Regions from separate parts of the Parageobacillus sp. KH3-4 genome, predicted to be linked through region 3. Evidence: predicted binding sites of a transcription regulator. Region 3 holds the regulator's gene; each other region holds the start of a gene.
What was found. Region 3 encodes LexA, which represses DNA repair genes until DNA is damaged. Its sites were predicted from a motif close to CGAACATATGTTCG; they were not measured.
Positions count from the first base shown of each region.

Region 1: MWM02_RS05060 (ImmA/IrrE family metallo-endopeptidase) is a predicted target of LexA. The motif match lies at 1,833-1,846, and genes of this name have one in related genera.
Region 2: ruvA (Holliday junction branch migration protein RuvA) is a predicted target of LexA. The motif match lies at 2,810-2,823, and genes of this name have one in related genera.

Region 1 covers NZ_AP025627.1:1,002,013-1,006,303, reverse strand. The annotation lists gene MWM02_RS05070 (hypothetical protein) at 1-249, opposite strand, end outside; gene MWM02_RS05065 (hypothetical protein) at 656-1,471, opposite strand; gene MWM02_RS05060 (ImmA/IrrE family metallo-endopeptidase) at 1,873-2,148, shown strand; gene MWM02_RS05055 (Panacea domain-containing protein) at 2,485-2,970, shown strand; gene MWM02_RS05050 (hypothetical protein) at 3,009-4,291, shown strand, end outside.
Region 2 covers NZ_AP025627.1:936,153-940,443, reverse strand. The annotation lists gene queA (tRNA preQ1(34) S-adenosylmethionine ribosyltransferase-isomerase QueA) at 1-897, opposite strand, end outside; gene MWM02_RS04770 (DUF2905 domain-containing protein) at 921-1,127, opposite strand; gene ruvB (Holliday junction branch migration DNA helicase RuvB) at 1,120-2,124, opposite strand; gene ruvA (Holliday junction branch migration protein RuvA) at 2,138-2,743, opposite strand; gene MWM02_RS04755 (iron chaperone) at 3,307-3,678, opposite strand.
Region 3 covers NZ_AP025627.1:2,488,286-2,492,576, forward strand. The annotation lists gene MWM02_RS12550 (DUF896 domain-containing protein) at 127-357, opposite strand; gene MWM02_RS12555 (YneB family resolvase-like protein) at 553-1,194, opposite strand; gene yneA (cell division suppressor protein YneA) at 1,215-1,520, opposite strand; gene lexA (transcriptional repressor LexA) at 1,672-2,295, shown strand; gene glnA (type I glutamate--ammonia ligase) at 2,350-3,684, opposite strand; gene MWM02_RS12575 (MerR family transcriptional regulator) at 3,737-4,141, opposite strand; gene MWM02_RS12580 (methionine gamma-lyase family protein) at 4,216-4,291, opposite strand, start outside.

The sequences.
Region 1 (4,291 bases), 1.5 Mb from region 3:
CTTAAAAGAAATAATATTTAAAGCATGCTCAACAATTTTTTTAGCTCTTTCTAATACTTTTTTGCTATCCATTCCTTTAATTTCTTTACTATCCAAAAACAAACAAAAAATAAGATGGTTCCCACAATCATCTTGCCCTGATTTCATATAAACCTTTTCAGCAATCTTATCCTTAGGTGTATATTCAACATCTCTAAATATCCAAAAATTACCGTATACTATAAATTCTACATAATTATTTTTATCCATAAGAAACACCCCTGGAACTATACTACTTCTATATACATTCCACATTTTACAAAAACACAAATGAATCTCCAAGGAAAAAATTTACTCAAGAATAAGTATTCTTAAAATAATATCTCAATGTGAGGAATACCTAAATAAGAAAAATCATAACATTGTTTGCCTTATAAACAAGAACTTATAATACACCTAAAACTAATTTTGATATAAAACTACTAAAAGGCCACCGATTTTTTTACGGTGACCTTTTAGTTTATGAACATAAAGTTTATTTTACTGTAGAAATAACACGATAAGATGTTTTCGTTTTTCGTACGCAATAATTAAAAACAAAATTATTCCTTGAAAAGAACGAGAAGCAGCCAAACAACAGGTGGCTGATTCTCGAAAATAAAGTTATATAAAAACATCAATCATTTTCCAATTTTTCACTAATTTTTTTAATAAGTTCGTTAACTTTCTTTTCCAAGCCACAAGCCTTTGAATAAGCACGTTCAAGCTCTGACCAATAATGTCTCTTATCGTTTTCTAACATTCGTAATTTCATTGAATCGTTCTGAAGGTTATTTATTAATAACTCATAATCAAGTTTTTCTATTTCGTTTGCTTTTCCTGCATTAATCTTTTTCTCTAACTTATCTTTTTCGATTAGATTTCTTTTTATTTTTAACTCCAATTCAATTAAATTATAACCTAATACCTCCATAGTACGTTCATAGGATTCCACAAATTTATATAATTCACTCAATAAGTATGGATTAATAATATTTTCTAAATTAGCCCATCTCTCTTTGATCAAAGGTTCAAGTTCCAATCGACTTTTATATATGTTTCTTCTGACTTCTTCCGGCATTTCTGGCGGTAAATTATTTGGAATATTTTTAGCCACTTCTAACTGAGATCTTATTTTGGAAAGCTCTAGTGATATTTTTGTAAGAGTAGGTAGTTGATTTACAAAACGTAATTCATTTTCTCTTTCCTTTTGAGCAACAATTTGTGTTCTGGCTGCAATATAAGCAACTATCCCTCCAATTATTCCACCTATGTAACCACCATAAAAACTTATCCAATCGCCTATACTTCCTTTCGCTAGACCACTATCCCAAAAAACAAAGAAGTTGAGGAATATCGGAACCAAAAAAAACATGAGTGGCAACAAAACAAAATATATTTTAGGATGTTTCTTTATTAGCTGCATGATGTTACCTCTCTTATAATTCTCCACAAAGAACCCCCCTCATTTCTCACACTTTTTATACCAAAGTATATCCGTTAAGCTTCTTCTGTATTTCTACCTAGTACTTTATCAATAAATAACATAAGCTTTAACAATTTTCTCTTTCTTTCCTCATCCCCTAGTAATATAGATATATTTATTTTTAGTATTTAATTATTATATCCCTTATGTGTTCATATCCTGTTTGAATAATATATAGTTTTCCTTCTTGTAAAAATCCTTGGTTACTCTTTCCATTACAAACTGAGCAATTCGAGCATTTCCTCTTTATTCAAAAATTCCACCTCTTACCTTGTTCGTCAATATTTTATCATAAACTTTATGGGAATATTTCTTTTTGTTGTAAAATAGAACATATGTTTGTATAATGGTTTTGAGGTGAAAAAAACATGACCTACGTCTATAAGCCATTAGAACTAGAAACCTTTGTATCGAAAACGTATCAACAAATGGGGATCTTTTATCCCGAACAAATCGATGAGGACTACATCGCTGCACAACTTGGCATTGAACTTGTGTACAGCCAGCATCGTTCATACTCTGATGAAGACGGAAATTTTAAGATGATTAACATACATAAATATCTTGATCCTTTTCAGAAACGCGAAGCCTTCTTTCATGAATTAGGTCATTTGTTGCGCACGGTGGCGATCAAACAGAAATGACACAAATGTTTCGTGATTGGCAAGAAAGAGACGCAAAACGCTTTACTCAATATGCGGCCATTCCATATCATATGCTCCGATTCACCAATTTTACCCTCCCACGACAACATATATTGCTTGAGATGAAGGAAACGTTTAAAGTGTCCGAAAAGCTTTGTCAAGCCCGCCTGAAGCAAATCGAACGGAATACATGAAAACATCAAGCATATATAGAAATATGGTAAATATTTAAGCATAATATTAAAAATATTTCTAAGATCTTTTTCACAAAACCCAACGTGACTTTTTTTATTACTATATTATATATATAATTTGAATTAAAGGAGGGGAATACATATGCATAATGTATTGGAGGTTGCTAAGTACTTTATAGCCAAAAGTATTCCTGGCACACCTAAAGCTGTAACTCACCTTAAATTACAAAAGCTTGTTTATTACGCTCAAGGATTTTATCTTGCCGTGCATAATAAACCTTTATTTGGTGAAAGAATTGAAGCATGGGTTCATGGACCAGTTTGTCCTTCATTGTATCGTCTGTTTAATCATTATAATTACAATGAGATAGATGATATGAAAATTGATATTAAAAATCTAAATTTGGATAAAGATGCTATTGAAATTTTAGATTTTGTTTGGGATAATCTCGGACATTTAAGCGGAAAAGAGTTGGAAGAGCTTACACATCAAGAAGCTCCTTGGTTAGATGCTCGAGAAGGATTAGATCCGTACGAGATATCTAATAACATTATCCCTCTAGAACATATTCATGCTTATTTTGTTAATGAATATTTATCAGGAAATTCAAAAAGTGACAATACCTAATTGTCACTTTTTATTAAATGAAGGATGGTGGAAAGATTTTGTGGAGTTCTCTTTTCATTGGGGTAATTTCAGGAATAATAATCACTATTATATTCGATGATGATATTAATTGGAAAAATTTCACTGAATATATATTAAAAGCAATAGACCAAAAATATCCAAATGTTCATAATCGCATTGTTAACACCTTAAAGTTTCTAACTATTTCCTATAATATAATTACGAAGAATATACGTTACTATTTAGGAGCTTTTATAATAATAACACCATTTTTATTTTCTTTTATTCTTTTTTATTTTGTCAAAAACAATGTTACCAATGTGAACTTTTTTGGTTTAAACAACTTAAAAAACTATAGATTATTTTTGGATCTTTTGGGATTTAAAGTCCAGAATGATTTTATTTTAACTTTTTTCTTTAGTTTTATTATCAAAACGTTAACATTAATCTTACCATTAAGCATTACTTTTTATATTTTTACTTATAGAGAGCAAAAAGTTTTATCGCATTCATCTATTAAACAAAGTTCACCCACTTCTTTATTAATAATATTTATTATCTTAAGTTCCTTTACATTAGTCTATACCGGCCACTGTAGTTCTTTATTAAAAATTCACCTGAAAACATTAAAGGATTTTAATAACATTGGCTTAGACTTTACCGAAAAACATTTGGGTGCCATAAACTTATTGTTCTATCTTTTTTCCCTTTCTCTAATAACTGGTGTTATTACAATTATCTCTCTATGGAGAAGATTAAACCTCAAAACAACATTGAAAAAGAATATAAAAGATATAAAAAAAGACATCTTTTACTTGAGTTTTGTTAAAGACAATTTTGCTAAAAATAATAATATATTTATATTAAATAATATATTAATTTCTCAGAGAAAGAAATTATATAGCAACTTACACTATAAAGTTGAAAGTGTTTACCAATTATTGATTCAATCTATAGATAATAATATGAATGAGTTATATGAAAATAACTACAAAGATTGGGAAGACGTATTAAGCTATATTCACTCACATAACAGAATATATTATTTATGCCCGGAAGAAAGATACTTGTATTTTTTGAGAACACACCCTCGAGATTATTTAGATCTATACAAGGCAATATTAAAAAATCATACATACCTGATTACTAAACTTTATGAGAAAAATCATATTGAGTACGGAAATAAAGCAATAAAAAAATTGTTTAGTATGGGACCGACAACATTCAAAGTTTATAAAAAGCTTCCTGATAAGAAGATAGATCAAATCAAATCATCTTATAATGAACTCTTATCCACATATTTCTCAATCTTATTAGAATT
Region 2 (4,291 bases), 1.6 Mb from region 3:
ATGAAAGTTTGTCACCAAGCCATCGATTGCCTTAAACTCATAGCCTGGATAAATGAAAATATCCGTCCAACCGCTTTCCGCAACAAATGTGCCGTTATGTCTTGCGGCGATCGTCTCCAACGTGCGCGTAGACGTCGTGCCGACAGCAATAATGCGGCCTCCTTGCCGCCTTGTCTCGTTTAACAATTGCGCCGTCTCTTCCGTCATTTGATAAAATTCGGCGTGCATATCATGTTCTTCAATGTTTTCGACATTAACAGGGCGAAACGTGCCAAGCCCGACATGAAGAGTAATAAACGCGATATGCACCCCTTTGGCGCGGATATCATCAAGAAGCTGTTCCGTAAAATGAAGACCGGCTGTCGGCGCTGCCGCTGAGCCGATTTCACGGGCATATACAGTCTGGTAGCGTTCCGGGTCATCCAATTTTTCCTTAATATAGGGAGGTAGCGGCATCTCCCCAAGCTGTTCAAGCACTTCATAAAAAATACCCCGGTAGGAAAATTGCAAAACGCGGCCCCCGTGTTCAAGCGTATCAACGCACGTCGCTTTCAGCCGCCCATCGCCAAAAATAATTTTCGTGCCGTCTTTTACCCGTCTTGCCGGTTTTACTAGCGTTTCCCATCGGTCTCCTTCCAATTGTTTCAGCAACAGCACCTCAATGTTGGCGCCGGTATCTTCTTTTTCCCCGTAAAGACGCGCTGGCATCACACGTGTATCATTAAGAACGAGGCAATCTCCTTCACGTAAATACGATAAAATGTTGCGAAAAGTTTCATGGCGAATTTCGCCGGTTTTTTTATCAAGCACCATCAACCGCGATGCATCGCGGTTTGGCAGCGGTGTTTGCGCAATTAGCTCTTCCGGTAAATTAAAGTCAAACAAATCGATTTTCATTTTTTCTCACCTTGCCTTGTTGTTTAACGGAATCGACCAAGCAGATAAAAAATGAGGGACAGCACAACGCTTAGCAAAATCGACGTAACAATCGGAAAATAAAAAGTCGTATTCCCCTTGCGAATAATAATATCTCCTGGAAGCCGCCCCAGTTTAATAAACTGCATGAGAAACCCGATAATGATGAGAACGGCCCCAACTGTCATGATGAGCTTAGGCAGGCTATTCATGTTTTGGAACCTCCATTCCAAAATGTTTGTAAGCAACAGGGGTAACGATGCGGCCGCGCGGGGTGCGCTGTAAAAAGCCGATTTGCAGCAAGTACGGCTCATACACGTCTTCAATCGTCTGCGCCTCTTCGCCGATCGTTGCGGCAATCGTATCAATGCCAACCGGTCCGCCGTTAAACTTTTCCATAATCGCTTTGATCAATTTATGATCGATATGATCAAGGCCTAACCGATCGACTTGCAGTAGCTCCAACGCCTCTTTCGCCAATGAAAACGTGATCGTTCCGTCTCCACGCACTTGGGCAAAATCGCGGACGCGGCGCAAAAGGCGATTCGCGATGCGCGGTGTTCCTCGCGAGCGCCGGGCGATTTCCAATGCGGCTTCCGCCTTAATGTCCACGTGCAAAATCTCCGCCGTCCGCATCACAATTTGCGTAAGATGTTCAGGTTGGTAATACTCCAACCGGCTAATCACCCCAAAACGGTCGCGAAGCGGTGCGGATAAAGCGCCTGCCCTTGTCGTGGCGCCGACAAGCGTAAATGGGGGCAAATCAATGCGGATGGAACGGGCGGTTTGTCCTTTTCCAATCACGATATCCAAGCAATAATCTTCCATCGCCGGATACAGCACTTCCTCGACGGAACGGTGCAACCGGTGAATTTCATCAATGAATAACACATCTCCTGGCTCCAAGGAAGTTAAAATCGCCGCTAAATCGCCGGGGCGCTCAATCGCCGGACCGGAAGTCGTGCGAAGGTGGACACCCATTTCATTCGCAATAATTCCTGCTAACGTTGTCTTTCCCAGCCCGGGAGGACCGTACAGCAGCACATGATCAAGCGTTTCTTCGCGCATTTTCGCCGCTTCAATAAATACTTTTAAATTGTCTTTCACTTTATCTTGTCCAATATATTCATGCAAAAACTTCGGGCGGAGACTATATTCCAGCGAAACGTCTTCACGATGGACATCGCCGGAAACAAGGCGTTCTTCCATGTTCCTCCCCTCCCTATTTTAACAGTTGCTGAAGCGCGCGCTTCACATATTGGTCAGTGGACAAGTTTTCTTTCATTAACGACGGCACTACTTTTTGAATTTCCCGTTCCGCGTAGCCTAACGCTTTTAACGCCGCGATCGCCTCCTCGAGAGCGGATAAATGAGATGATTCCGATTCTTCTTGGGGATGAAACAAATCTGGATATGTTCTAGTAGCAACAGCAGTAAGCTTCCCTTTTAAATCGAGAATCATTTGCCGCGCCGTTTTTTTTCCGACGCCCGGAAACTTGCATAAAAACGTTTCGTTCTCTTGTTCAATCGCTTCGACAAGCTGCTCAGGCCGCCCTGCCGCTAAAATCGCCAAACCGCCTTTTGGGCCGATTCCCGAAACTTGCAATAGCTTTGCAAACAACGCTCGTTCTTCGCGGGTGCGAAATCCGTACAAAGCAAGCATATCTTCACGTACGTATTGGTATGTATAAACCGTCACGATCGTATCGCGGCTTTCTTGAAACGAAAACGGATTGGGCGTAAAGATTTGATACCCAATGCCGTTGTTGTCGATCACAATATATTCCGGGCAAACATAATCAACATATCCGCGGACAAATTCAATCAACGCTGTACCCCTCTCTTTTCTTTCCTGCCTTTCCATTGTATCATACCATTACATTATAACAAAAAGCGAATGTATATTCCTATTTAAAAAACAAAAAAGACTTACCCATAGGTTATCAATACCTAAATCATAAAAGTCTCTAAAAGATAAAGGAGAACACATATTGTACATGACTAAAATGTGTTCTCCTTTTTTCTTTTTATTAAACTAAAGCACAGTTAAACAAGCAGGGGGACACCCGTTCTTGTTGATTGACAACAAAGTCGTTTAAATACAAATAAAGTTGTTACATTTACAATAAAGTTATTTAAAAACGTCCATTAGGTTGTTCAACTAAAGGGCCATTTTCTGGAATAAGTAAGAGAATTATTTTCTTAGCTTCTGTAATAATTTACACTTATTAAAAAAGGACGCACCCCAAACTTTGACATTCGCCATGTCAGGGCGTCCCCAACAAGAGTGTTGGGGCATGTAAAAGCGTGCGGCATAGTTTTGCATAGCTATCAACTCCTTAAAGCCTCTCAGAAGCCCTCACAGGCTTTCTAAGGGCTATCCTATTTTTTCTATTTCCGCCAAAAAGTTGAACAGTCTGCCTTATCCTTGATATTAAATTCAATTATCTTCTCTAGCAATTCGTAATTAACTGGTTCAGTCCATTGAATTCGGAACAAGCGTGAAGAAGCGCTGTAGCCAGCTTGGGCGATTTCATCGGCAAAATGCACCATTGCCTCTTCTTCGGGTAAAATGCTCAAATGATTCTTTGCTGTGGCAAACATAATGATGTATGTGCCGTGATCGGTAAACGTGGGTTTGTTCCACTTGATTTGCGGCTCCAGGTTTGGAAATTTCTTAGTTACCCAAGTCAAAACTTCTTCCGTTCTGGCCCGATGTTGCGGGTTATCAATATGCGCTAAATATTCTGCAAAAACTTCCATGTTGTTCCCTCCTAAAATAAAAAATTATGTCGTTCAGAGAAGTTCCTCAAACCCATTCGTCGTTAAAACTCCTCACAGAACCGCTCAGACACGTTCTTAAACAACACCTATTTCCAACTATATATTTTAAACCTGTGGATAGTCAAAATGGCTTAAAACGCAAATTAGAGGCTTTAAAAAGTATCTGACTTGTATCGCCAGCGATAGCTGGTCTGTCTAAAAGTATATAACTACATGTCATCTATAGCTACATAGCATAAATCCTATTTTTAATTTTCAACTTTGCAACAGAACCCACTAATATTTATAAAGCATTAGAAACAACAGATAAAAAACAACAAAAAAACAAAACAATTAACCTCATTTAATTAAATATTTATTCCAATTTCCTTTTTGTGTAGAAACTTTACCCCTAAAAACCCTAGAGCATGTCATGGAGTGCTATTTGGTCCTGTTTTTTTTACCTATGTTATTTTTGATTCCTGGCATAAGCATTTGGTTACTTATAAAAATTGCATTAGGTGTTAATTAACAATAAATTTAAAAACACCTGTTAAGTTATTTCATTTAAGGGCGCTATTATGGAATAAAACTTAGATTTTTAAACGACTTT
Region 3 (4,291 bases):
ACATAGTGTCAATTCTATCATATAGAAAATAAAAGAAGATGTACAATATTCTTGATCAAATTCTTGATCAAAAATAATAAAAAAGAAAGCATTTCTATTTTAAAATGCTTTCTTTCTCGCATATTATTAATGCAGGCGCCGTTTTCTGCTTTCTTTCAATTTTTGTGGCGTCACGTCGTTGCCGTTTGGATCAATGACGGTGACCGAATGCAACATATCGACCATCGCTTCGCGAAACGCTTGAATATACTCGCGGCGAAGCTGCTGTTGCTCAAGCGTTTCCTCCTTCGTTAAACCAGATGATTTGGCCTTTTTGGCCAGCTCGTTAATTCGCGCCATTTTTTGTTTGGATAACATAGTTCCTCCACCTTATCACTGTATTGCTACTCTCCCATCTTATACAACATCAACGGAAAGCGCAACTATCTTGCTTTCCGCACATTTGCGTTAAAACATGCACCCACGAAATGCGGGAAACAAAGAACACGTTGCGGATAATGGATTTGCCCGGCACCCCTTCGCATAGAATAAAGCAAAGAAAATAGCACGTCCTTAATTGGAATCTATATATTCCCGGTAGCGGCGGTGAACGGTTGCTTTCGAAACGTCGTAGCCAAATCCGCGCAATGTCGCGGCGATTTCTGCAAACGTTAAACCGTTGTGGCGCAGGCGAACGATTTCTTCAACGGGAAGATCCATTTTCTCTCTGCCCGCGTTTCTCCCAACGTGCTTTAAATTTCGTTCAGGGCGGTATCCTTGTTCAATCGCCCGCTGCATTCCACGCTTGATTTTTAAATTATGTATTTTCCGCTGATATTCCTCGACAATGCTAAGAATGTTTAGTACCATCGAATCCGCTTCCGATAGCTGCATTTCACCGTTATGGGTGATCGTATATATTTTCACACCTTCTTTTTGAATGCAGTGAAGAAGCGCAATTCTTGCGTGCCCGCGCCCTAATCTTGTTTCATCTTGAACGAGAAGCGCATCAATTTGCTGCTCTTTTAATGTGGAAAGCAGATCAAACACGCCGTCTCTGTCTACTTCGTAGCCGCTGGCCTGTTCCATAATGACTTTGGTCACCTCAAAGCCATGCTGTTCAGCAAGACGTTCCAGTTCCTCCCGCTGGCGTTCCAGCGATGTTTCCTGTTCTTCTTTATCTGTGCTGACACGACAATAAATAACTGCTTTCACGCAATATCATCCCCACGATTTTATTTGCTGACGACTAACGATTCATCTCCCTTTGATTTTAGCACAGGAATGACAATTTTTTCACCGGCGACAATTTGCTGGCTCGGCAAATGATTGACATCGACGACCCACTCGATAAATTCCGTTGTCGAAAGTTGATGTTGTTCTTCATATTCCTTTGCCAGCTTCCAAAGCGTATCTCCCGACGCAACCGTAATTTCCATATATTTATCTTTTTCAATCGGCTTGTTCGCGTATAAAAACGCCCCAATCACCATAAACAAAAGCGCTGAAAAAATCATGTAATGTGCAAACATACGTTTCATATCGCCCCACCCCTTAAGAATGTTTGTTCGGTTTACCCACATTATAATGAGGAACATTTGTTTGTGTCAATATAATTTTCGAACTTATGTTTGTTTTTTCAAATTCCGCATGCTATAATGTAGGCAAATGATGTGGTAAGAGGTGTATAGGATGACGAAATTATCAAAGCGGCAACAGCAAATTTTGGATTTTATTAAAAAAGAGGTAAAAACAAAAGGCTACCCTCCTTCTGTCCGCGAGATCGGCGAGGCGGTCGGGCTCGCCTCCAGCTCCACCGTACACGGGCACTTAGCACGGCTTGAAAGCAAAGGATATATCCGCCGCGATCCGACAAAACCGCGCGCCATTGAAATATTGGACGCTGATTTCTCAGTGCGAAACGACACAAACGACGTCATTTCAGTGCCGATCATTGGCAAAGTAACAGCTGGCCAACCGATCACGGCCGTCGAAAACATTGAAGACTATTTCCCGCTACCAAAACGGCTCGTTTCATCGGAAGACCATGTTTTTATGCTGGAAGTGATGGGGGACAGCATGATCGAAGCGGGGATCTTAGACGGGGACTACGTAATTGTGCGACAACAGCAATCCGCCGATAATGGAGACATCGTTGTCGCGATGACGGAAGAAAACGAAGCAACGGTAAAGCGGTTTTTTAAAGAGAAAGATCATATTCGCCTACAGCCGGAAAATTCTAATTTAGAGCCGATTATCGTCCGCGATTGTACGATTCTCGGCAAAGTCATCGGCGTCTACCGCGTCATTCATTAAACATTAGCAAACAATAAAGGCTATCTCGCATAAAACGAGATAGCCTTTTGCCTTTTAATAGAGTTCCATATATTGGTCGCGCTCCCATTGATGAACGGCTGTTCGGAACATATCCCATTCGATTTCTTTCGCTTCAACAAAGTGTTCGAACAAGTGCTTTCCGAGCGCTTGAACGATGACCTCGTCCGATTTCAAGTTTTCGAGCGCTTCTGCCAACGTCGCTGGTAAGTCTACGATTCCTTCTTCCAATCGTTCTTCTTTTGTCATCACATAAATATTGCGATCCACCGGAGCCGGAGGAGTTAATTTGTTTTTAATGCCGTCTAGTCCAGCTGCTAGCAATACCGCCATTGCCAAATACGGATTCGCCGATGGATCGACGCTGCGCACTTCAATGCGCGTGCTCATTCCGCGTGAAGCCGGGATACGGATCAGCGGGCTGCGATTGCGAGCAGACCATGCAACATAGCATGGCGCTTCATAGCCAGGCACAAGACGTTTGTATGAGTTCACCGTTGGGTTTGTCACTGCCGTAAAGTTCGGCGCATGTTTCAGCACACCGGCGATGAATTGGCGCGCCGTGTCGCTTAATTGCAAGTCGGCGTTCGGATCGAAAAACGCGTTTTCATTATTTCTGAATAATGATAAGTTACAGTGCATGCCAGACCCATTAATGCCAAAGAGCGGTTTTGGCATAAATGTTGCGTGAAGGCCATGTTTGCGCGCGATCGTTTTGACAACAAGCTTAAACGTTTGAATGTCGTCGCACGCTTTGACCGCATCCGCGTATTTAAAGTCGATTTCGTGCTGGCCAGGCGCTACTTCATGGTGCGAAGCTTCAATTTCAAATCCCATTTCCTCAAGTTCAAGCACGATATCGCGGCGGCAGTTTTCTCCTAAATCAGTAGGCGCCAAGTCAAAATAACCGCCTTGGTCGTTTAATTCAAGAGTAGGGCGCCCATTTTCATCGAGTTTAAACAGGAAGAATTCCGGTTCCGCGCCTAGATTGAAAGCGGTAAATCCGAGCGCTTCCATCTCTTTTAGCATCCGCTTCAAGTTATAGCGAGGGCATCCTTCAAACGGAGTGCCATCAGCATTATAAATGTCGCAAATAAAGCGCGCTACTTTTCCTTTTTCCGCCGTCCATGGGAAAATAACGAACGTATCTAAGTCAGGATATAAGTACATGTCCGACTCTTCAATACGGACAAATCCTTCAATCGACGAACCGTCAAACATAATTTTGTTGTTTAACGCTTTTTCCAGCTGGCTGATTGGGATTTCCACGTTTTTAATGGTGCCAAGAATATCAGTAAATTGCAGACGGATATACTTGACGTTTTCTTCCTTGACGATGCGCATAATGTCTTCTCTCGTGTACTTTGCCATTTATTAACTCCTCCCCGGCTCCCAATTTTAATTTTCATTAAAGAAATTTATTTTAGTGAAAGAAGCGAGCGAGATCTCCTTGGCGAAGTGATGCACGATGGAAACGCCCCGCCTGCATTAGCTCCGTTCGCAAAATTTCGCGCAATTCCTCATCGGATAAGCTTTGTTTCACGACTTTTTCGGCCTTTTCCCCTTGCTTTTCATTCTTATCCGATTGCCGCGCCGCAAAAATTTGCTTAATGCCGGCCAAGTTTACTCCTTGATCGATTAAATCTTTGATTTCCAGAAGGCGATCGATGTCGTTTAGCGAAAACAAGCGGCGATTTCCTTCTGTGCGCGCAGGAGAAACAAGGCCATGCTCCTCATAATAACGGATTTGGCGGGCCGACAATTCTGTTAATTGCATCACTATCCCAATCGGAAACAATGGCATGGAACGACGAATATTACTATTCATGCCAATTCCTCCTCGCTTATGATGATTTATTTTATATCATGTTAAAATATATGTCAATATAATGTTAGATTTTATTACAAAGAAATTAATTGTTTTTCGAGCAATTGATCAATCGCTGTACAAATTGCGATTTTTACGTGCGAATACGTT